4 regions of the Halomonas sp. CSM-2 genome follow, and region 4 is predicted to be linked to each of the others. Evidence: predicted binding sites of a transcription regulator. Region 4 holds the regulator's gene; each other region holds the start of a gene.
What was found. Region 4 encodes PhoB, which activates phosphate uptake and scavenging genes when phosphate is short. Its sites were predicted from a motif close to TGTCATANNNNTGTCANA; they were not measured.
Positions count from the first base shown of each region.

Region 1: a site for PhoB is predicted at 3,716-3,733, ahead of phnD (phosphate/phosphite/phosphonate ABC transporter substrate-binding protein). Genes of this name have one in related genera too.
Region 2: a site for PhoB is predicted at 3,042-3,059, ahead of B7L15_RS14725 (PhoX family protein). Genes of this name have one in related genera too.
Region 3: a site for PhoB is predicted at 2,610-2,627, ahead of B7L15_RS02695 (PstS family phosphate ABC transporter substrate-binding protein). Genes of this name have one in related genera too.

Region 1 is NZ_NBYR01000003.1:184,773-190,080, forward strand. It holds gene B7L15_RS03725 (hypothetical protein) at 1-1,808, shown strand, start outside; gene B7L15_RS03730 (bifunctional diguanylate cyclase/phosphodiesterase) at 1,914-3,671, shown strand; gene phnD (phosphate/phosphite/phosphonate ABC transporter substrate-binding protein) at 3,782-4,747, shown strand; gene phnC (phosphonate ABC transporter ATP-binding protein) at 4,823-5,308, shown strand, end outside.
Region 2 is NZ_NBYR01000016.1:81,001-86,308, forward strand. It holds gene B7L15_RS14705 (sulfite exporter TauE/SafE family protein) at 1-508, opposite strand, end outside; gene mgtE (magnesium transporter) at 647-2,002, opposite strand; gene B7L15_RS14715 (DUF6482 family protein) at 2,073-2,414, opposite strand; gene B7L15_RS14720 (YbaN family protein) at 2,554-2,928, opposite strand; gene B7L15_RS14725 (PhoX family protein) at 3,125-5,260, shown strand.
Region 3 is NZ_NBYR01000002.1:251,363-256,670, forward strand. It holds gene B7L15_RS02680 (STAS domain-containing protein) at 1-466, shown strand, start outside; gene B7L15_RS02685 (multidrug effflux MFS transporter) at 624-1,817, shown strand; gene B7L15_RS02690 (sulfite exporter TauE/SafE family protein) at 1,814-2,548, shown strand; gene B7L15_RS02695 (PstS family phosphate ABC transporter substrate-binding protein) at 2,689-3,699, shown strand; gene pstC (phosphate ABC transporter permease subunit PstC) at 3,872-5,122, shown strand; gene pstA (phosphate ABC transporter permease PstA) at 5,141-5,308, shown strand, end outside.
Region 4 is NZ_NBYR01000021.1:35,445-40,752, forward strand. It holds gene B7L15_RS16500 (NAD(P)/FAD-dependent oxidoreductase) at 1-51, opposite strand, end outside; gene B7L15_RS16505 (chorismate lyase) at 208-705, shown strand; gene ubiA (4-hydroxybenzoate octaprenyltransferase) at 741-1,649, shown strand; gene phoB (phosphate regulon transcriptional regulator PhoB) at 1,728-2,417, shown strand; gene phoR (phosphate regulon sensor histidine kinase PhoR) at 2,420-3,742, shown strand; gene cysZ (sulfate transporter CysZ) at 4,263-4,997, opposite strand; gene phoU (phosphate signaling complex protein PhoU) at 5,080-5,308, opposite strand, start outside.

The DNA.
Region 1 (5,308 bases), on a different contig from region 4:
TGCATCCCGACGGGCCGCGAGCACAGACGTATCCGCTCGCGGCTTATCAGCAATGCCTGCCTGTCGGGCAACATGCGTTTATCCATTTGATCGACGTGCCGTTGGCGAGCCCCTTGCCCCGCGATGAGCGCATTGCCTATGACCTGAAAGTGCAGCAGCGCGATGGTGGTTACCAGTCACTTCCTGAGTGGGCGCCGTGGTTATGCTACGACGGCCAGGACTACCCGGGGTTTGTGATTGCCTCGCGCCATCATCGCTTGATGCACGGCTCCTGCCGCAAGCCCCACCATGATAGCGCCGACGGTCTGGTGCGTGCTGACCAATGGTTGGCCGAGCGTCAGACGACGCCAGGCGAATGGCCTTCTTGGCTGCTGATGACCGGCGATCAGGTGTATGTGGATGACGTGGCAGGGCCGATGCTGCGCGCGATTCATGCCCTGACGGAACGCCTGGGGTTGGTCGATGAGTATCTGGAAGGGGCGACCATCAGTGACAGCCAGGCGCTCTATACGTCCCCCGACAGCTACTATCAGCGCAGCCAGTTACTACCGGATACCACCAGCAACGTGGCGCTTCGCGAACGCTTTTTTGGCGGCGTGAAAAAGCCCGTCTTTACCTCGGCCAATGCGCAGAATCATCTGATGACGCTGGGCGAAATGTTGGCCATGTATTGCCTGGTTTGGTCGCCCGTGACATGGCAGGTTATTGCGCCCTCTCAGCCGTCACTGGGTGACAAGGACGCCGCGCTTTATCAGCAGGAGCAGGCCGTGATCGAGGCGTTTGTGGCGGGTTTGCCTCAGTGTGCACGCGCCATGGCGCATTTGCCCAGTCTGATGATCTTCGACGATCATGATGTAACCGACGACTGGAATCTGACCGCTGAATGGGAGCAAAGTGCCTACGGTCACCCGTTCTCGAAGCAGATTATCGGCAATGCCTTGATCGCTTACCTGCTTTGTCAGGGGTGGGGTAACGCGCCTGAAAAGCTCAACCCGCTGATTGACGAGACCAAGGCGATGCTCGAGTCGGTAGACAGCACCGGCTATCTCGCCAACGTGGCGCAAGACGGCCTGATTGACCGCCTGCTGGCGTTTCAGGGGTGGGCGTTTCAGGTCTCCGGCGAACCGCCATTGATCGTGCTGGACACCCGTACGCGCCGCTGGCGTAACGAGCGACACCCGCAGCGTCCTTCCGGGTTGATGGACTGGGAGGCGTTGATTGAAATGCAGCAGGCGTTGATCGGGGCGCCCAGCGCAGTGATCATTTCACCCGCGCCGATGTTTGGCGTCAAGCTGATCGAAGGTATCCAGAAGCTGTTTACCCTGGCTGGCAAACCGCTGATGGTCGACGCCGAAAACTGGATGGCGCATCGCGGGGCTGCGAACGTGCTATTGCAGATTTGGCAGCATTCCAAAACGCCCGGCAACTACGTGATCCTGTCCGGCGATGTGCACTACTCCTTTGCCTACGACATCGTGGTGCGTCACCGCAAGCATGCGCCCAGGCTATGGCAGATCACCTCCAGCGGGGTCAAAAATACCTTTCCCGATTCGCTGTTGGACACCTTTGACCGGCTCAATCGCTGGCTGTATGCCCCCTGGTCACCGCTCAACTGGTTTACCAAGCGCCGCAAGCTGAGTGTTCACCCCCGTGATCCCGACCGTGCAAGTGCTGGTGAACGCCTCTGGAACGCCAGCGGTATCGGGCTAGTGACCCTCGACGAACACGGCTGCCCGGTCGACATTCGCCAGTTGGACGCCAGCGGAGGAGAAGCCTGTTTTCCACCGCCCGATATACCGGCGCGTTAGGAGTTATAGCGTCTGTCATCATTTCGTCACGGTATTGGCCCAAGCTTATCTCATGGATAAAAACGCTAGGGATATCCGATTGTTATTTAATGTGACGAACAGGCAATGACCGCACAAGAAGCGCAATGGCTCAATCGCATCATTCATACAGAAGACTTGCAGGTCCTTTTTCAGCCCATTGTGGATGCCAGCCAGCAAGCCATCTATGGGTACGAGGCACTGGTTCGTGGGCCTCGCTCTTCTCCGCTTTATTCGCCGCTGCGGTTGTTTGAAGTCGCCACTCAGGCAGGGCTGCTGGTTGAGTTGGACCTGCTTTGCCGTCGCTTGGCCATACGACGCTTTGCCGAACTCGAGCTGCCTAGTCTACTATTTCTGAACGTCATGCCGCTCACCATCCTGGAACGTGATTTTCGCGAAGGATTGACGCTAGGCTTTATTCGCGAAAGCGGCCTTCCTCCAGAGCGCGTAGTGATCGAACTCACCGAGCACGTGCCCATTCATGATTACCAGTTGATGCGCCAGGCAGTGGATCACTATCGCGACATGGGCTTTCAAGTGGCCTTGGATGATCTCGGCGCGGGCCACTCAAGCCTGCGCCACTGGTCGGAACTGCGCCCGGACTTCGTCAAACTGGATCGCCACTTTATTTCGGGCATCGATCAGGAGCCCGCCAAGCGCGAGTTTCTACGCTCTATTCTGGATGTTGCGCGTAGTCTGGACTGCCAATTGATAGCGGAGGGCGTTGAAACCGCCGCTGAGCACCTGTGCCTGTGGGAGCTCGATCGTGGCCTGGCCTTGCTGCAAGGGTTTTATTTTGCCAGACCCAGCGCGGAGCCTCCGCTTCAGCTGCATATGCGGCTGCCTGCCGCTAAACCGCTGGCAAACCCGGCGGGACGAACGGCCCGTTCGATCTGTCAGGCGATTGAAGCGGTCACCCCTAGCTGTGCTGTTCTTACGCTGGCCGAGCGCTTTCGACAGCAGTCGAGTCTTCGCTGCGTAGCGGTGGTCGATGACGGCAGGCCAGTGGCCGTGGTGCGCCGTAATGCGTTTCTCACCTTGTTTACCAACCCCTACAGCCATGCGCTTTATGCCAAGCGGTGCGTGCTGGATGTCGCCGATACCAAGTCATTGATCACTAATGCCAGTACCCCGCTGGATATATTGAGTCAGCAACTGACGGATAGCCGCGATATCGAGCAGGAAGACTTTGTGATTGTCGATGAAAATAGCCACTACCTGGGCATGGGCAATATTGTCGACTTGCTGCGTGAAATTACTGCCATCCAGGTTCGCCAGGCGCGCCATGCCAACCCGCTTACCGGGTTGCCGGGCAATATCCTGATCAATGAAACCCTTGGCCGCTACCTGAATGCCGGTGAGGGGGTGGCCGCTGCTTACGTCGACCTGGATAATTTCAAGGCTTTTAACGACGCCTACGGCTATGCCCGGGGCGATCACATGATCATTGCGTTATCCCGGCTGCTGGAGGCTCAGGCCGATAGCGTCGGTGGCTTCATCGGCCATATCGGCGGGGATGATTTCATGCTGCTACTGCCGTTGGCGCATTGGGAAAAAGCCTGCCAGCAGATCCTGCATCATATGGAGCTGATGGCGCCGGGATTTTATGAAGAGGACGACCGCAAGCGTGGCGGAATCCACATCGAAAACCGGCAGGGGACAATCAGCTTCTTTCCGTTTGTCAGCGTCTCGATTGCCGTCAAGCCGATTCCACCCGTCGCCGACTGTAAGGCCCTGGATGTCGCTGCCGAACTCTCGGAGTTAAAGCAACAGGCCAAAAAAATTCCTGGCAACAGCCTGTTTGTCGAGCGACGTAGCCGCAACGTTGCCAGCTTGAAAGCGTAATGACATATTACGGTCGTCAAAACGTCACCAATGGGTCATCTGAATGTCCCGCCCCTGTCATCTGAGCGCGTCAGTATCGTTGTGTCTTCTAACAACGCATCAGGTGATCCATGCAGACGTTATCTCTTCCTCGTACCCTCATTAGCGCCGCCGTTGCCAGTGCCTTTGCCTTTTCAGCCGTGGCGGTTCAGGCCGATCTTTCCAGCCGCTATCAGGATGCGGACGGCGATCTGATGGCAGATGTCCCCAGCGATGACGCCCAGTGGGTAGACCCGGACACGCTGGTGTTTGCCTATACGCCGGTCGAAGATCCCGCTGTCTATGCCGATGTCTGGTCTGACTTCCTGGATCATTTGAGTGACGCCACAGGTAAAGAGGTGCAGTTCTTCCCGGTACAGTCCAACGCTGCCCAGCAGGAAGCCATGCGTGCGGGCCGTTTGCACGTCGCCGGTTTTAATACGGGTGGTGTGCCAGTAGCGGTCAACTGCGGTGGTTTCCGTCCGTTTGCCATGATGGCCGCCGAGGACGGCAGCTTTGGCTATGAAATGGAAATTATCACCTACCCGGGTAGCGGTATTGAGTCCGTTGAAGATTTGCAGGGCCGCCAACTGGCATTCACCTCCGAGACGTCCAACTCGGGCTTCCGTGCGCCTTCAGCGCTACTGCGTTCCGAATACGGCATGGAAGCGGGAGAAGATTTTGAGACAGCGTTCTCGGGTTCACATGACAACTCTGTTCTAGGCGTGGTCAACGAAGACTATGAGGCCGCGGCCATCGCCAACTCGGTAGCGCGTCGGATGCTGTCGCGTGGCGTCGTGGAAGAAGGTGATTACGATGTCATTTATACCTCGCAAACGTTCCCGACCACTGCCTACGGTACGGCCCATAACCTGGCACCCGAACTGGCGCAGGACATTCAGGACGCCTTCTTCAGCTATGACTGGGAAGGCACCGCCCTGGAGGAAGAATTCTCCAACTCCGGCGAAGCCCAGTTTATCCCCATTACCTATCAGGATAACTGGGAAGTGATTCGCACCATCGCTGATGCCAATGGGGTGACCTACGACTGCGACTGATCGCCAGGTGGACGTTGTTAACCGGCCAGGAAGGCTCCCCTTTCTGGCCGTTTCTTTATATGTTTGAGGTGGAAAATGTTGACACTAAGCGGCGTAGCCAAGCGCTACCCCACCGGCGATCGGGCGCTGGCCAATATAGAGTTAACCCTGCCCAAGGGACAGGTGATGGCGCTGATCGGGCCATCCGGCGCCGGTAAAAGCACCCTGATTCGCTGTGTTAACCGGCTGGTTGAGCCTACCCAGGGCAGCATTCGCCTGGAAAATACCGAAATTACCAAGCTTTCCGGCCACAAGCTGCGCCATGCGCGGCGTTCCATGGGCATGATTTTCCAGGAGTATGCCCTGGTTGATCGACTCACCGTGATGGAAAACGTGCTCTCAGGTCAGTTGGGTTACGTGGGTTTCTGGCGCAGCTTTCTGCGCCGCTACCCTCAGGAAGCGGTCGTGGAAGCGTTTCGGCTGTTGGAGCGGGTTGGCTTGACGCACGCCATCGATAAGCGTGCCGATGCGCTATCGGGCGGTCAGCGTCAGCGTGTGGGGATCGCCCGGGCCCTGTTGCAG
Region 2 (5,308 bases), on a different contig from region 4:
TGGCGATAAAGGTCTCTTTCGACAGCTTGCGCGGCAGCAGGTACACGTTGAGCGGTGGTGCACCTGCGTGAGCCATGAAGCTGGTAAACCCGCAGATGCTCGCCGCCGGTAATGCCCATCGGGAGGAAATGGGCTTTTTGGCGACGGGCTTGAGTAGCATGTAAGCGGCAAACACCAAGGTGATCACGCCGAGGGTCAGGCGCAAGCCCTGTTCGCTCAGGCTGTCGAACAGCAGCGTCCCTACTGCCACGCCGATGAACAGCCCCGGCACAAAACGCCATACCTCGGCTACCGCCTGCCTGCCCCACCACGCCTTCACCGCAAACACATCCATCACCAGTAACAGCGGTAATAAAAGGCCCGCTGCCTGAGCCGGGCTGATCGCCAGCGCCATCAGCGGCACCGACAGCGTGCCGAAACCACCCGCAAAGCCGCCTTTGGAAACGCCGGTCAGGTACACGGAAAATACGATTAACAGCCAGGCGATCACGGAGTAGTCGGGGAGCATACGCCTCTCTCGGTTATCAGTTCTCGGGTATCAGTTCTTGGATATCCGTGTTCAATAAAAAGCCCCGCAGAAGCGGGGCACCACAGCATAGCATTAGATGAACGTTAGCGGGCGAAGTGAGTGCCGTCTCAGTTTTGATCACAGAATAATCAGCGTCGCCAGCCCCAGAAAGGATAGAAAGCCAACCACATCGGTGACGGTGGTTAGAATGACTGCGCCGGACAGCGCTGGATCAATCTGCAGCCTTTTCAACACTAGCGGAATCAGCACGCCTGACAAGTTGGCGAGGCTCATGTTGATAAAAATGGCCAGGGTGATGACCAGCGTGATCAGTAAGTCACTGAACCACAGATAGGAAATGAACCCGACGACGAGGGCCCACACCAGACCGTTGCTCATGCCTACCCAGAGTTCCTTGTTATACAGCCACTGTTTGTTGTTACCGGCAAGTTGGCCCAACGCGAGGCCGCGGATCACGACCGTCAGGGTTTGGCTACCGGCAATGCCGCCCATGCTGGCAACGACAGGCATCAGGATGGCTAATGCCACGATTTGATCGAGCACCGCTTCGAACTGACCGATCACAAAAGCGGCTAAAAAAGCGGTCAACAGGTTAATACCCAGCCAAATACCGCGGCTTTTAGCACTGCGCATGATGGGGGTGAATACTTCTTCTTCATCACTGACGCCTGACATATGCTTCAGGGTCATATCAGCGTCATCTTGGGTGATTTCTAATACATCGGCGGAGTTCAACTGCCCAACCAGCAATCCATCGCTATCGCACACGGGCACAAAGGGCAGCTCTTTGGAGCGCAATAACGCCGCTGCATCACTGACTTTCATTTGATCATTCAGGGTAAAAAAATCATCCATATAATCATCAACCACGGCACTTTGTGGTTGTTTGATCAAATCAATCAGCGTCAGTGTGCCGAGCAATCGCTTATCTTTATCCGTGATCATGATCTGCTGGGATTCATCGTCGAGCAGCTGGTGGATGCGTATATAGCGTTGCACGGCTTCTAACGAGACACCCTGCTTTACATTGACCGTCTCGGGGTCCATGTATCGCCCCACCACATCATCTTCATAGGCATGCAGGTTTTCGACCTGGGCGCGAATTTCCTGGTCCAGGCTGGCATAAACGCTGGTCTTGATGGCTTCGTCAGCAACGTCCAGTACTTCAGCCACTTCCTGGGCATCCAGGCCCTTGACGATCTGCTCAACATCGCTTGCCGATAAATCTTCGATATAGTCAGCACGGATGTCTTCATCGACTTCTGCCAATACCTCGCCGATGAGTTCGCCAGGGATGTACTCCCAAAGCCGATCGCGGGTTTTAGCGGGAAAAGATTCAAGGGTGCGCGCAATGGCCAGGATGTCCAGCTCGGCAAATAGCGCTTCCAGAGCGGTGCTATCTTCTTCATCCAGGCTTTTTTGAAGATAAAGCAACTGCTCTTCGGTATTGGTATATTTTTCATCATCGCGCATAGCGTCCATCCTTAGGCAAATTGATCGTCAACACAGCTACTTGAAAGCTCTTGATGGCGCTCTATCAATTTTATAGACAGGTCTGGTTAAAAGCTACGCGAACACCATGGGCCATGCGCTGCTGAGCAGACACAGGGGGTACATCGGTGCCGATCATTTCATCGGCGGCGTCGGCCCAGGTCAGCGTGCCGTGGGTGAAACCCAGCGGCGCCAAGGCACGGCCAATCCATTGCGTGCCGGTAAAACGTTGCGTTTCGCCATTCTCATCGGTGAGCAAACTGACAGTGTTGTCCCGATGCAAGCGAACGATATACCAGCCCATATCAAGTCCGTGAACTTCTACATCGGGCAGCGGTGTAGGCCATTGTGCAAGGTCTTCAAGGGTGACGTGAGCGGGAAGGGTAGAAGGCATGGCGTATCCTCATGTGTGAATATCCGATATGCCAAGACTAAAGACTGTACTTTATTTGTACAGCAGTAACCGCCAGATCCGCTCGTTCATGGGGCTGCGCCAGGTGGTGTCGACCCATAAGGTGGTAATTTAGGCGGTTTTAAGGTGAGGAAGAAGGCTCTGGTCGGGTAGCCAGCCAAAGGGCAATCAGCGCCAGTAGCGCTATTACCCCCCAGCGACTCCAACCGGGGCCGAGTGACCAGCCGGTAATCAGCGCGCTCAACGCGATCGTGCTAACGGCCGCCAATTTACCCCGCCTTGAGATGGCCCGCTCCTGCTCCCAGGTTACCAGCAGCGGTCCGACATAGTGGCGAGAGCGGATCCAGGCCTCAAAGCGCGGTGAGCCTTTGGAGGCGCAGTAAACCGCCATTAGCATAAAGACGGTGGTAGGCAGCAGGGGCAGAAAAATGCCGAGGACACCGATACTAAAACTCAACCCTGCCAGCACGATCCACATGAGGCGGATCAATCTCATTCTTGCTCCCGGTAGGCACGCTTCCATAAAGTCATCGTGCTGATTGTTAAATAAGTATGGACTTATGTCACTGCTTTGCCACTCCAGCAACTTTCATATAAATGCAGCCACGGCGTCATCGTCTTGTCATTCAGCTTCTCTAGTGTCTCCTAACGTTCAATCGTTGGTTTAAAAACGATCAGGGGGGGAGACCAAAATGAGTAAAGAGATCGAAGATCATCGTCTGTTTAACCACAGTGGCAACCAACCTTTTGCCGAAGTATTGGCACGCCACGTATCCCGTCGCGATGTAATGCGCGGTGGTTTGAGCATGGCGGCTGCCTCGATGCTTAGCTTTGGCGGTACTGCTCAAGCGCTTGCCTCAAACGGCGCGCAAAAAAAGCCCCTGACGCTGGCATTTGAGGCGGTTCATGGGTCGCTGACCGATGCCGTGGTGGTGCCGGAAGGTTACGTGGCCCAAGTCTTAGTGCCCTGGGGGACGCCGTTAAGTGCTGGCGACAGCTGGCAGCCCGACCAGCCGATGACTGCCGAGCGCCAAGCCTCTAGCGTGGGAATGCATCACGATGGTATGGCCGGTTTTGCCCTGGATGCTAACAATGCTTCGCGTCGTTTTGTGCTGGCACTCAACAACGAATATATCGACCAGGCAGCGCTATGGGCGCCTCAAGGCGGCCCTACCAATGCGGATGAGAGGCAGCGGCCTGCGGATGAGTCGCGCACTGAAATCAATGCTCATGGCGTCACCATGGTTGAGATTGAAAAAGACGCCAACGGCCACTGGGCGCATGTGCCGGGGTCGCGCTATAACCGCCGTTTGACGAGCGCAACGGTGATGGACCTGGCTGGGCCAGTGGCGGGCAGTGACTATGTCAAGACGCAGTTCTCACCGACAGGGATGCAAACACGCGGCACGAACAATAACTGCGGTAACGGGGTAACGCCCTGGGGGACTTATATTGCCTGTGAAGAGAACTGGCCCGATATCTTTGTGAACCGCGGCGAGCGCTTCCAGGACGATGCGCGGATTGGTATTCCCACCGATAAAAGCCGCTATGGCTGGGATACCTCAGCAGGTGATGTCTCTGAGCAGGACGACGAGTTCGCTCGATTCGATATTACGCCGCGCGGCGAAAATGCTGAAGATGATTACCGCAATGAAGCACGCACGTTCGGTTATCAGGTGGAAGTCGACCCCTACAGCGATGCCCTCGCGATCAAGCGCACGGCACTTGGGCGTTTCCGCCATGAAGGGTGCTGGTTGGGCAAGCTGGAAGCCGGTCAGCCAGTGGTCTATTACTCCGGCCATGATGCCCGTAACGAGTACGTATACAAGTACGTCTCCGATGCCGCCTGGGATCCCGCCGATGCCAATCGCCCCGGCGAAGCGTATGACCGCCTCGCCATCGGTCATAAATATTTGGATAACGGCACTCTCTACGTGGCCCGCTTTCACGCCGACGGCAGTGGTGAGTGGCTGCCGCTGACACCTGATGCGCAAACACAGGACGGCCGAACGCTGGCAGCGGCGCTTGGTCTAGCCGACGACGATGCGGCAGGTATCATCATCAATACCTGCGATGCAGCGGATTTATTGGGCGCCACGCCAATGGATCGCCCTGAGTGGGCGTCTGTTGATCCCGCCTCGGGCGAGGTGTATCTCACCCTGACCAATAACTCACAGCGCATCGCTGAAGATACACAGCCAACCTATACCAACAGCGGTGAGCGCTTGGAACAGGTAGGCGTTGGTTATGACTTAGCGCCCACCAATGCCGCCAATCCTCGTGCCAATAACGAAGCGGGGCATATTATTCGCTGGCGTGAAAGCCGCTTGCCCAACGCCTTTACCTGGGAAGTGTTTGTATTTGGCGCCGCCGCTGACGACACAGATAACCATTCGGGCTTGACCGAAATGAACCAGTTCGCCAGTCCCGATGGGCTCTGGTTCGACGAGCGCGACGACGGGCAGGGCATTCTTTGGATTCAGACTGATAACGGTTATGAGGGGGTAACCGAGTACACCAACGATCAGTTGCTTGCCGTGGTTCCCAATGGGCTGGATGATATTCAGGGTGCCGGACCGGTGATCAACAACAGCAACCAGCAACAGCTCAAGCGCTTTGCGGTGGGGCCGAATGGCTGCGAAGTCACTGGTATTTTTGCGACGCCGGATAAAACCGCGCTGTTCATCAATATTCAGCATCCCGGTAACTGGCCGGCCGATGGTAGCGCGTTGACCCAAGATGCCACCGTTGCCGCCAGCGGCCAGGTACGCCCTCGGGCATCAACCGTGGTGATTCAAAAGCGCGATGGTGGGCCGGTAGGCGTTTAAAAGCAAAATTTCAAAAGTTGCTAGCGGGTCTTACCAAGAGCGTCGAAC
Region 3 (5,308 bases), on a different contig from region 4:
TGTTTTAAAATTGTGTGGCGATGTACGCTTGACACTGTGTGCCACCCTGGATACTCAGGCTCAGCGCTTGGCTGAGACGCCAGGGTTGAGCGCTGTAATGATCGATCTGCGTGAAGCGACAAACGTTGACTCCACGGCGCTTGGTTTTCTTGCCAAGGTGTCCATGGCGGTGAAAGGGCGCCTGGAACAGCCCCCGACGATCATCGTGGATAATCAGGACGTTCGCCAAATGCTTGATGTCATGGGGTTTGCGCGTTTTTTCACCTTGATGGAAGCCCCCCTTCAGCCTACGGCTGGCTTGAATAGTGCGTTAGAAGAATTGCCTGAAGTCCCGGCAGATGAGGAAGGCCTGCGTGAGCGGATCCTGGAAGCTCACCGTATTCTTATGCGCATGAACGAGCACAACCGCGAACAGTTTCAGCCGTTGGTGGAAATGCTCGAATCCCAAGAGACGCCCCACCACTGACGCGTCCGCACGCTGGCCTCAGACGATTTTTCCCCCTCAATTATCATCTCCTTGACGGCCTTCGAGTGATCATGGCCGACAATGCAGCCTAAAAGGCATATAATTAGCGGCCTACCTTTATGCTGCAAGGGTGACTGCGGCCACCCTAAGGAGAGACATGGAACTCAATCCCCGGCGCGTCGCTATTCTGGTAGCCGCCAACACGGCGCTGGCTCCCTTTGCCATTGATGCCTATTTACCGGCAATGGCGGCCATTGCCGATACCATCAATGCGAGTATTCATCGTACCGAGCTTTCGATTAGCGTCTTCCTGTTCGGCTTTGCGCTGGGGCAACTGTGTTTCGGGCCCATGTCTGACCGGCTAGGTCGTAAGCCGGTGCTGATGAGCGGCCTGGTCGTGTTTCTGTGCGCAAGCTTGATGATTATGACCGCCGACACCCTTACCTCTCTGCTTGTTTGGCGGTTTGTACAGGCCTTGGGTGGCGGGGCCTGCGTCGTCAACTCGGCGGCGATTGTGCGCGACTGTTTCAGTGGTCGTGAAGCCGCCAGAGTGATGTCGACCATGGCCATGATCATGATGCTCGCGCCTCTGGTAGCCCCGGCGGTCGGCAGCCTGCTGCTGCACATGGCGGACTGGTGGCTGATCTTTGTGTTTCTCGCTGTGTATGCGGGGTTTCTTCTCTGGCTGTTGGGAACAAGGCTGCCCGAAACCCGGGATATGTCGTTGCCTGCAGCCTCGCCGCGCCAGGTGATTCGCAACTATGCCAGTGTGCTGCGCCATCGCGAGGGAATGGGGTATATCTGCGCCGTTGCCGCCTCGTTCGCTGGCCTGTTTGCCTTTGTGACAGCGTCGCCGTTTCTATATCTGGACTATTTTTCGTTGAGCCCGGGGGTGTATCCGTTCGTGTTTGGCGTCAACGTGGTCATGATCGCCGGTTCGAACCGAGTCAATATCTATCTATTGCGTAAACGCACACCCCAGCAAAATTTACGCTTGGGGCTGGCGGTTCAACTGGTCGCTGCAATGGGCTTGGTGGCTGCCACAGCGCTCAATATTGCTTCATTGGCCGTTGTCGTACCGCTGGTAATGCTATTTACCGGCATGATTGGCCTTATTACACCCAATGCCATTTCCTCGTTGCTGGATCATTTCGGCCACATCAGTGCCACCGCCACTGCCTTGTTAGGTGGTATTCAATTTAGCTGTGGTGCCCTGGCAGGCGCCATGGTGGGTCTCTTTGAAGTCGAACACCTATGGCCGATGGTTCTGACCATGCTGGCGGCTGCCCTGTTGGGCAACGTCGGCGTGCGCTTGCTGACGCCAGCGGCAACGGATGTGCGATCGGGATGATCGAGGACGTTGTGACGTGGTTGGATATGTCGCCGAGCACCTGGACGGGGTGCGCGCTGACCCTCGCGTTAGGTGCCTTTGTACAACGCGCCACTGGTTTTGGCTTGGCGGTTATTGGGGCGCCGCTGTTGTTGATGATAGAGCCGCGCCTGGTGCCCGTGGTGTTGGTGCTTTTCGGGTTCACCGTGTCGCTAATAATGGTACGCCACTACCTGCACGAGGTACGCCTGGGGGCACTGACCATGGCACTGGTGGGACGCTTGCCGGGCAATGCGTTGGGGCTTTGGCTGCTTATCGCAGCGCCAATGGTGGTATTGGAAAAGTTGATTGCTGCCATCGTTCTGTTTGCGGTATTTGTCACGCTATGCCGCGTGCGGGTGCCGGTCAATCGCGTGTCGTTATTTGGTGCGGGGGTATTCTCGGGGATTTTTGGCACTGTCGCTGCCATCGGCGGGCCGCCAATGGTCCTGCTAATGCATGGATTTGCCCCAGACCGACTGCGCGGCAACCTCGCGGCTTTCTTTATCATCACCTCGATGCTGACGCTCGCTACACTGGCGTTGGCAGGGCAGGTGGGTTTATGGCATTTAGGCGTGGCGGCAACGTTATTGCCCGCTGTACTGCTGGGGAATGCGCTTGCCGACAGGGTGGCGCATCGCATTGATCGGCAATGGCTTCAGGCCGCGTCGCTTGCGCTATGTACCCTGGCAGCCGTGGGGCTTTTGTTGTAATAAATGATGGCGTTGCGAGCCGTGATGAAAAATTTTAAAAAAATTATGTTGTGACATTGCTTGTCATGAAGCTGTCATCGAAGCGATGCAAAGTGTGCCTTGCGAAGGCAATATCCCTAACAGCTTCAGGAGTAATTCGCATGAACCGTATTCTCAAAACTACCGTGCTCGCGGCAGCTGTAATGAGCGTGGCAGGTGTTGCTCAGGCTCGTGATCAAATAAACATTGTCGGCTCTAGCACTGTGTATCCGTTTGCCAGCTATGTGACCGAGGAATTTGGCGCGACAACCAACTACCCGACGCCGGTCATCGAGTCTACCGGTTCAGGCGGCGGTTTGCGTCTGTTTTGTAACGGTGTTGGCGATGGCACCCCGGATATCACCAACGCATCGCGCCGCATGAAGCCGTCTGAGTTCGAGCGCTGTGCAGAGAACGGCGTGACCGATATTACCGAAGCCAAGATCGGCTCGGATGGTATCGTGCTCGGTCAGTCTAACGAAAACGATGTCGTGCCACTCACCCTTGAACACATCTTCATGGCTGTGGCCGCGCAGGTGCCCCAGGATGGCCAACTGGTTGAAAACCCCTACACCAACTGGAGCGAAATCGACGCTTCGCTGCCGGATCGCGAAATCTCCATCTACGGACCGCCCACCACGTCCGGTACCCGTGATGCCTTCGAAGAGCTGGTGATGGAAACCGCCTCCGAAGGTATGGATGCCTACGAAGAAGCCTACACTGACATCCGTTCTGACGGTGTCTACATCGACGCTGGTGAGAACGATAACCTGATCGTTCAGCGTCTCCAGGAAGACACTGGTGCCTTCGGTATCTTCGGCTATTCATTCCTGGAAGAGAACACCAACACGCTGAATGCGGCAACAATCAACGGTGTTGAGCCGGAGCCCGAAGCCATCAGTTCTGGTGACTATCCGGTTGCCCGTTCACTGTGGTTCTACGTCAAGAACCAGCACGCTGACGAAGTGCCGCCCATGTACGAATACGTTGACATGTTCATGTCAGAACAGATGATTGGCGGCGACGGTTACCTCCGTGATCTCGGCTTGATCGTGCTGCCGGAAAGTGAGCGTGAAGAATGGCGCCAACAAGTGGCAGACCGCACTCAGTTGGAACTCTCTGACCTGCAATAACAGAGTGTTTAATTGAGAATGTGGCATCGGCCGGCAGCATAAGCTGTCGGCCTTTTATTTTGCGATTGATGTTGCGAGATCGGCTTTCGATTCGCTGACTGTCATATTGCTGTAATGTTTTTACCTCAAGATATTTCAAAATCGATTTCATCAGTAACGCGAGAGAGATTAGATGCAAACCAACCAGCTAGTTTTACTCTTTTGCACCGTGATCTTGCTGCTGGGACTTGCGGCCTTTTTTGCAGGTCGCACCAAGGCCTCGCGGGTTCGCAGCGGGGGAGGCAAGATGTTTGCCCAACCCGACCAGTATGCGTGGTTTGCCGTGCTCTCCACCGCAGGCCCCGCCATAGTCGTGGGAGCGGTGGGCGCCTTTATCATGCTTCTGCTGGGGGCGGATATACCCACCTTCTATCTTCTTGCCGCAAGCCTGGTGGTATCTGCCGCCGGTCTGGTGGTGGGGTTGGCGCAAGTGCGTGCTGATTTTCACGCCCGCCAGGCAATCGAAAAGGTGATACGACTGGCACTGGCGTCAGCGGCCCTGATCTCGATTTTTACGACCTTTGGCATCCTGATCTCGATCATCTCCGAGGCCATTCGCTTTTTCCAGATGCACAGTTTCTGGGAGTTCATCACCGGCACGACCTGGAGCCCGGGTGACAGCTTCCTGGCGGCTGCCGGTCGCGGCGACGGCGGTGGCGCCCAGTTCGGTTCGGTGCCGCTTTTCGCCGGTACCTTCATGATTACCGCCGTCGCCATGCTGGTGGCGGTACCGGTTGGCTTGTTCTCGGCGGTTTACATGTCCGAATATGCCCCCAGCAAGGTTCGTACCATCGCCAAGCCTGTGCTTGAGGTTCTGGCAGGTATTCCCACCGTGGTTTACGGTTTCTTCGCGGCAATCACTGTAGCACCCATCATCGTCGATGTTGCCGGTTTTTTGGGCCTAGAAGCTTCTTATAACAACGCGCTGGCACCGGGCATCGTCATGGGCATCATGATCATTCCGTTTATCTCATCGCTGTCGGATGACGTGATCAATTCGGTACCCGATACCATGCGTCAGGGGTCGCTCGCGCTGGGCATGACCAAAGGCGAAACCATTCGCGACGTGGTGATACCAGCAGCGTTACCGGGGATTATTTCAGCGTCGCTTCTGGGTGTTTCACGGGCAATGGGGGAAACCATGATTGTGGTCATGGCGGCGGGTATGCGTCCCAACTTGACGGCCAACCCATTGGAAGACATGACCACCGTGACGGTGCGCATCGTGGCTGCACTGACCGGGGATCAGGAGTTTGAAAGCGCTGAAACCCTGTCTGCCTTTGCGCTTGGTCTGGTGCTGTTTGCCGTCACGCTGACGCTTAACCTGGTCTCGGTGCTGATGATCCGCCGCTTCCGTGAAAAATATCGCGTGAATAACCTGTAACGCCGAGGAACTGATTCGATGAGCCAAACTTTTGATGACATCAGCCAGCAGCTCAAGCGGCGTCACCGCAAGTCGAGCCGCTTAAAGTGGATCTCCATGGGCGCACTCGGTCTGGCAGGTCTGTTTTTGCTGCTGTTTTTCGCCGACATGCTCAATAAGGGTTTACCCGCCTTCCAACAGGCGTAT
Region 4 (5,308 bases):
GCCCGCCATGCCAGTGCCAACGATAACGAGCTCAGCGTGTGATGAGGGCATCCGGGTATCCAGTGGTCAGTGGGACAAAAGCCTGTAAAGCCCACATGTTACACTAGGTGATCGTTTAATTGCCTGGAGGCTCTGGTGTCGCGTCACTGTGTTGAAACTGCCCCTGACTTGCCATGTTGGCGTCCCATTAGAGCGCTGCGTCCGGCGATGAGCGCGCCGTGGTGGCAATGGGTTGCCTCCACGGACTCACTCACGGCGCGTATTGTGTCCGCAGGGGGCGAGCGGCCTTTCCGCGTGCGTCTGTTACGCCAGGGGGTTGGCTTTCCACACCCGCATGAGGCCCTGGCGCTGGGTATGGCCGCCCGGCGCTATGCGTGGCGCCGGGAGGTCGCCCTGTGTGTGGATGAAACACCATGGGTAGTGGCGCGTTCGGTGGCTCCCCTCAAGGCGCTCAGAGGCCAGTGTCTGGAAAACCTGGGTGAGCGTTCATTGGGCAGCTGGCTGTTTCTTCAGCCGGACCTGGTGCGTGGCCCGCTGTACGCCACGCGTCATGCGCCTGGTTTTACCTTCCCTGGCGATGCCAGCAGCCTGTGGGGGCGCCGCTCGGTATTTCAGCACGGCTGTCAGCACGGCGGGTTATCGCTGCTGGTACAGGAATACTTTTTATCGACCATGGCGGATGATCTTGCGCTGCCTTCGCGCTAGGCTAACGCTGCGTCTCTTGGATGGGTGAGGTAAGCATGGATCGTTCTTTATTACGGCCAACCGGGTTGAGTCGGCTGGCGGATTTTATACAGCTGATGCGTCTGGATCGGCCGATCGGTACCTGGCTGCTGATGTGGCCAACGCTGTGGTCCTTATGGGTCGCCGGCGAAGGGGTACCCGGGCGCAACGTACTGCTCATCTTTATCGCCGGGGTATACGTCATGCGCGCAGCGGGCTGCGTGGTCAATGATTATGCCGATCGTCACGTCGATGGACACGTCAAACGTACCCGACAGCGCCCGCTGGCTACCGGGCGGATCAGTGAAACCGAGGCCCAACTGCTGTTTATCGGGCTGGTGACGGCGGCCTTCATGCTGGTGCTGTTGACCAATTGGTTTACCGTGTTGCTGTCGGTGGGCGGCGTGGTATTGGCGTTTATCTACCCGTTCATGAAGCGCTACACGCATTTTCCCCAGGTAGTGCTAGGGGCGGCGTTTTCCTGGGCGATTCCGATGGCGTTCGGTGCGGTCCTTGGCCATGTGCCGGTAGAGGCATGGCTGCTGTTCTTTGCCAATGTGCTGTGGACGGTTGGCTATGATACCCAGTACGCCATGGTTGATCGTGACGACGATATCAAGATTGGCATTAAATCGACGGCCGTGTTGCTGGGTAATGCCGACCGGCTGGTGATCGGGCTGCTTCAGCTGGCCACGCTGGCATTGCTGGCCTGGGTGGGCGCGCGCCTCGGGCTGGGCGGTTTTTTCTGGCTCGGCCTGGCGGGGATGGCGGCGACGTTTATTCACCAGCAGCGCTTGATCCGTCACCGTGAGCGGGATGCTTGTTTTCAGGCGTTTCTGAATAATCACTGGTCGGGCCTGCTGGTGTTTGCCGGTATTGCGCTGAGTTGGTGGCCAGCGGCTGGCGAATCTCTGTCAATGTCATAGAATTGTCATCAAGTCATGGTGTGATCGTCATGTACCTGTCACTGGATTACTTTCTATCGGACACCGTGAGGCTCTGGAATGACCGCCAAGACCGTCTTGATCGTCGATGATGAAGCATCCATTCGCGAGATGATCGCGGTGGCGCTGGAAATGGCCGACTACCGTGTTCTTGAAGCGGACAACGCTCAGGATGCCCACGCCATGGTCGTTGATCATCAGCCTGACCTGCTATTGCTCGACTGGATGATGCCCGGTACCAGCGGCATCGAGTTGGCTCGGCGCCTCAAGCGCGAGGAAACCACCGCCGAACTGCCGATCATCATGCTCACCGCCAAGGGTGAAGAAGACAATAAGATACAGGGGCTTGAAGCGGGGGCCGACGATTACATCACCAAGCCGTTTTCGCCCCGTGAACTCGTGGCACGCCTCAAGGCCGTGCTGCGTCGTGCGACCCCACGTGGCGTGGAAGATCCCATCGAAATTAATGGGTTGCTGCTTGATCCGGTGGGCCACCGGGTAAGTGCCTACGGTAAAGCGCTGGATATGGGGCCGACCGAATACCGGCTGTTGCAATTCTTCATGACCCATCAGGAAAGGGCCTACACACGTAGCCAGTTACTCGACCAGGTGTGGGGCGGTAATGTGTACGTGGAAGAGCGCACCGTGGATGTTCATATTCGTCGGCTACGCAAAGCCCTGGGCGACGGACATCAGAACTTGATCCAAACGGTACGCGGTACGGGCTACCGCTTCTCCGCTCGAGCTTAACCGTGCGTTTGTGGAGCCGTGAGCTTTGGCGTTTGCTAGGTTGGGCGGCACTCGGCATCTGCCTGGGATGGCTACTTGGCCTGCCGGGCCTGGGGTTGGCCGGTGGCTTCGCGATGTGTCTGGTCTACCACTTGCGGCAATTGCGCGCCGCTTACCGCTGGCTGACGCAACGCCCGCAGGATGAACCGCCGGCCGCAGGAGGACTGTGGGGCGAATTGTTTGATCGTTTGTACCGATATCAGAAAAGCCAACGGATTACCCAGGGCCGTCTCCGCTCGACGCTTGCCCGCATTCAAGAATCCTCGGAAGCCATGCGCGATAGCGTGGTGATGCTCGACCGTCACGGCGACCTGGAGTGGTGGAACAGCGCTGCCAGCAATATGCTGGGGCTACAAACCGCTCACGACCGTGGACAACATATTACCAATCTGCTTCGCGATCCGCGTTTTATCAGCTATTTCAATGCCCGTGACTACAGTGAGCCGTTGACGCTCACGTCGCCGATCGATGAGCGTCGCATTTTGCAGTACCAGATTACCCTTTATGGTGACGACGAGCGCCTGGTCATGGCGCGCGATATTACGCGCTTGCATCAGCTAGAGCAGATGCGCCGCGACTTCGTTGCCAACGTCTCCCATGAGCTGCGCACACCGTTAACCGTGTTATCGGGCTATCTCGAAACCTATGGCGAAATGGCGGACCAGCTTCCACCCCGATTGGGGCGCAGCATTGGGCAGATGCAGGCTCAGACACAGCGCATGCAAAATCTGGTCAACGACCTGTTGCTGCTGTCGCGATTGGAAATTGATCAGGGCGGACAGGATCATCAGCCAATGGACGTGACGTCCCTGCTAAACAGTGTCGGGGCCGATGCGCTGGCGCTTTCCGAGCATCAGCACACGCTCACCATTGAAGGCGACTACCCCGCGCAGTTGGTGGGCAGCGAGCAGGAAATCCGCAGTGCCATTTCTAATCTGGCTTTCAATGCGGTGCGCTATACGTCTGCTGGCAGCGAGATTACGCTGCGCTGGAAAGCGTTTGGCCAAGGTGCCTGTATCGAAGTGTGTGACGATGGTGAAGGGATAGACCCTGTGCACATTCCCCGCCTCACTGAACGGTTTTATCGCGTCGATAAAGGCCGCAGTACCGCTACCGGGGGCACCGGGCTGGGCCTTGCGATTGTTAAGCATGTGCTGTTGCGCCACGATGCTCAGTTGCAAATCGACTCGCATCCGGGTGAAGGTGCCCGTTTCCGCTGTGTTTTCCCGGCGGCCCGCCTTAGCACGCCTTCCACGCCCCCGCGTAGTGTCTCTTCGGTTACATAGCTGGCTGTGTCACTGAGTAACGGCGTCACATGTGCCATTGCGACACATGTCCAGCGTATCCAAATGATACCTCCTGGCGATCAATTGGCATAGTGAGTGTAATTTAACTCATTGTTATTAATGGCTAATAAGTGAAATAGCGAAAAGCTGGCATAGAGGATGCCCCTCTATAGACAAGACAGTATCTGACACTGTAAGGTGCAGAAAACTGTTGATACTTTTCTTTACGAAATGAAGAAAAGTAACTATGCTTAGACAGTAGCCCAATGCAGGGCAAGGATGTCCTGCATTAGCAGGGATGATTAGAGATTCATTGGATGAGTCTAGAAGGCGGTCACACTGTCAGTCAGGGTAACGTCCACGGTTGGAGTCCCGCAAAAGGATTGGAAGCTGATAAGTACCACCGCCTAAAATGATCACTGTCGAAGACCCTGCCAAGGCAGGGTCTTGTTTTTGTTAGCCTTTCAACAACGTCAGCTTTCCCTTCTTCCAGCCTTCATATACTGGCCTTGCGTATACTTCAAGAGCGCTGGGTCACTGACTGAACATGGCGATAATGGTAATCCCACATCAGTACGGCACCTGCCACAGCGCCCGGGATCAGGAACAGGTTGGCCAGCGGAATCCACGTCAACAGCGTGACCAGGCCGCCGTAGCTTAAGCTTTGCCACCAGCGAGCCGATAGGCGGCCACGCATATCGCGAAACGCTACCTTATTGTTATCCATCGGGTAATCCAGATAGGTGATGGCCATCACCCAGGCGGAAAACAGCGCCCATAGCAGGGGTGCCAACAGGTTAAGCCCTGGAATCCAGCCAATCACGAACAGCAGCGCGGCACGGGGCAGGATATAACCCAGCTTGACCATTTCGCGACCCAGCGCATCAATGGTCGTTTTTGCCAGCCCCCGGTCATCCTGGGGTTCGCGACCGGTGACTTGAACTTCAACTTTAGCGGCCAAGAAACCGTAAAAGGGGGCTGCAATCAAGCTGGTCACCAGCGTGAAGGTAAAAAACACCACGACCAACAGGCTAAGCACGAAAAGGGGCCAGATAAGCCACGACAGCCAATCAAGCCAGTTGGGTATCATGCCCATCCAGTGAGCCAACCAGCCATCAAAGCGGTTTAGCACAAAGCTGAACATGCTGACGTAGACCAGCAGGTTGACCAGAATGGGTAAAAAGACATAACGCCTCAGTCCAGGCTTATAGACACAACGTGTACCCCGGCTGATGGCAGTGAATGCATCTAGCATGAAAACATGTGACTCCTCAAAGATGACAATGCCCTGGCTGCCGTGCAGCCAGGGCGTATTGCATGAGGAATCGGGGGGCAGGTCAAGACTTTTTCGGTGCTGCCTGCTGGTCCAGTGTCTCAGGGTCGGTATGGCGAATATCCAGCCCCTTGACAAGGTAGACGACGTGCTCGGCCAGGTTATTGGCGTGGTCACCCACCCGCTCCAGCGCGCGCAGAACCCACATGATGCTGAGTACCGAGGTGATCGAGCGCGAATCTTCCATCATGAACGTCATCAGGGAGCGCATGGCGCTGCCGTATTCACTATCG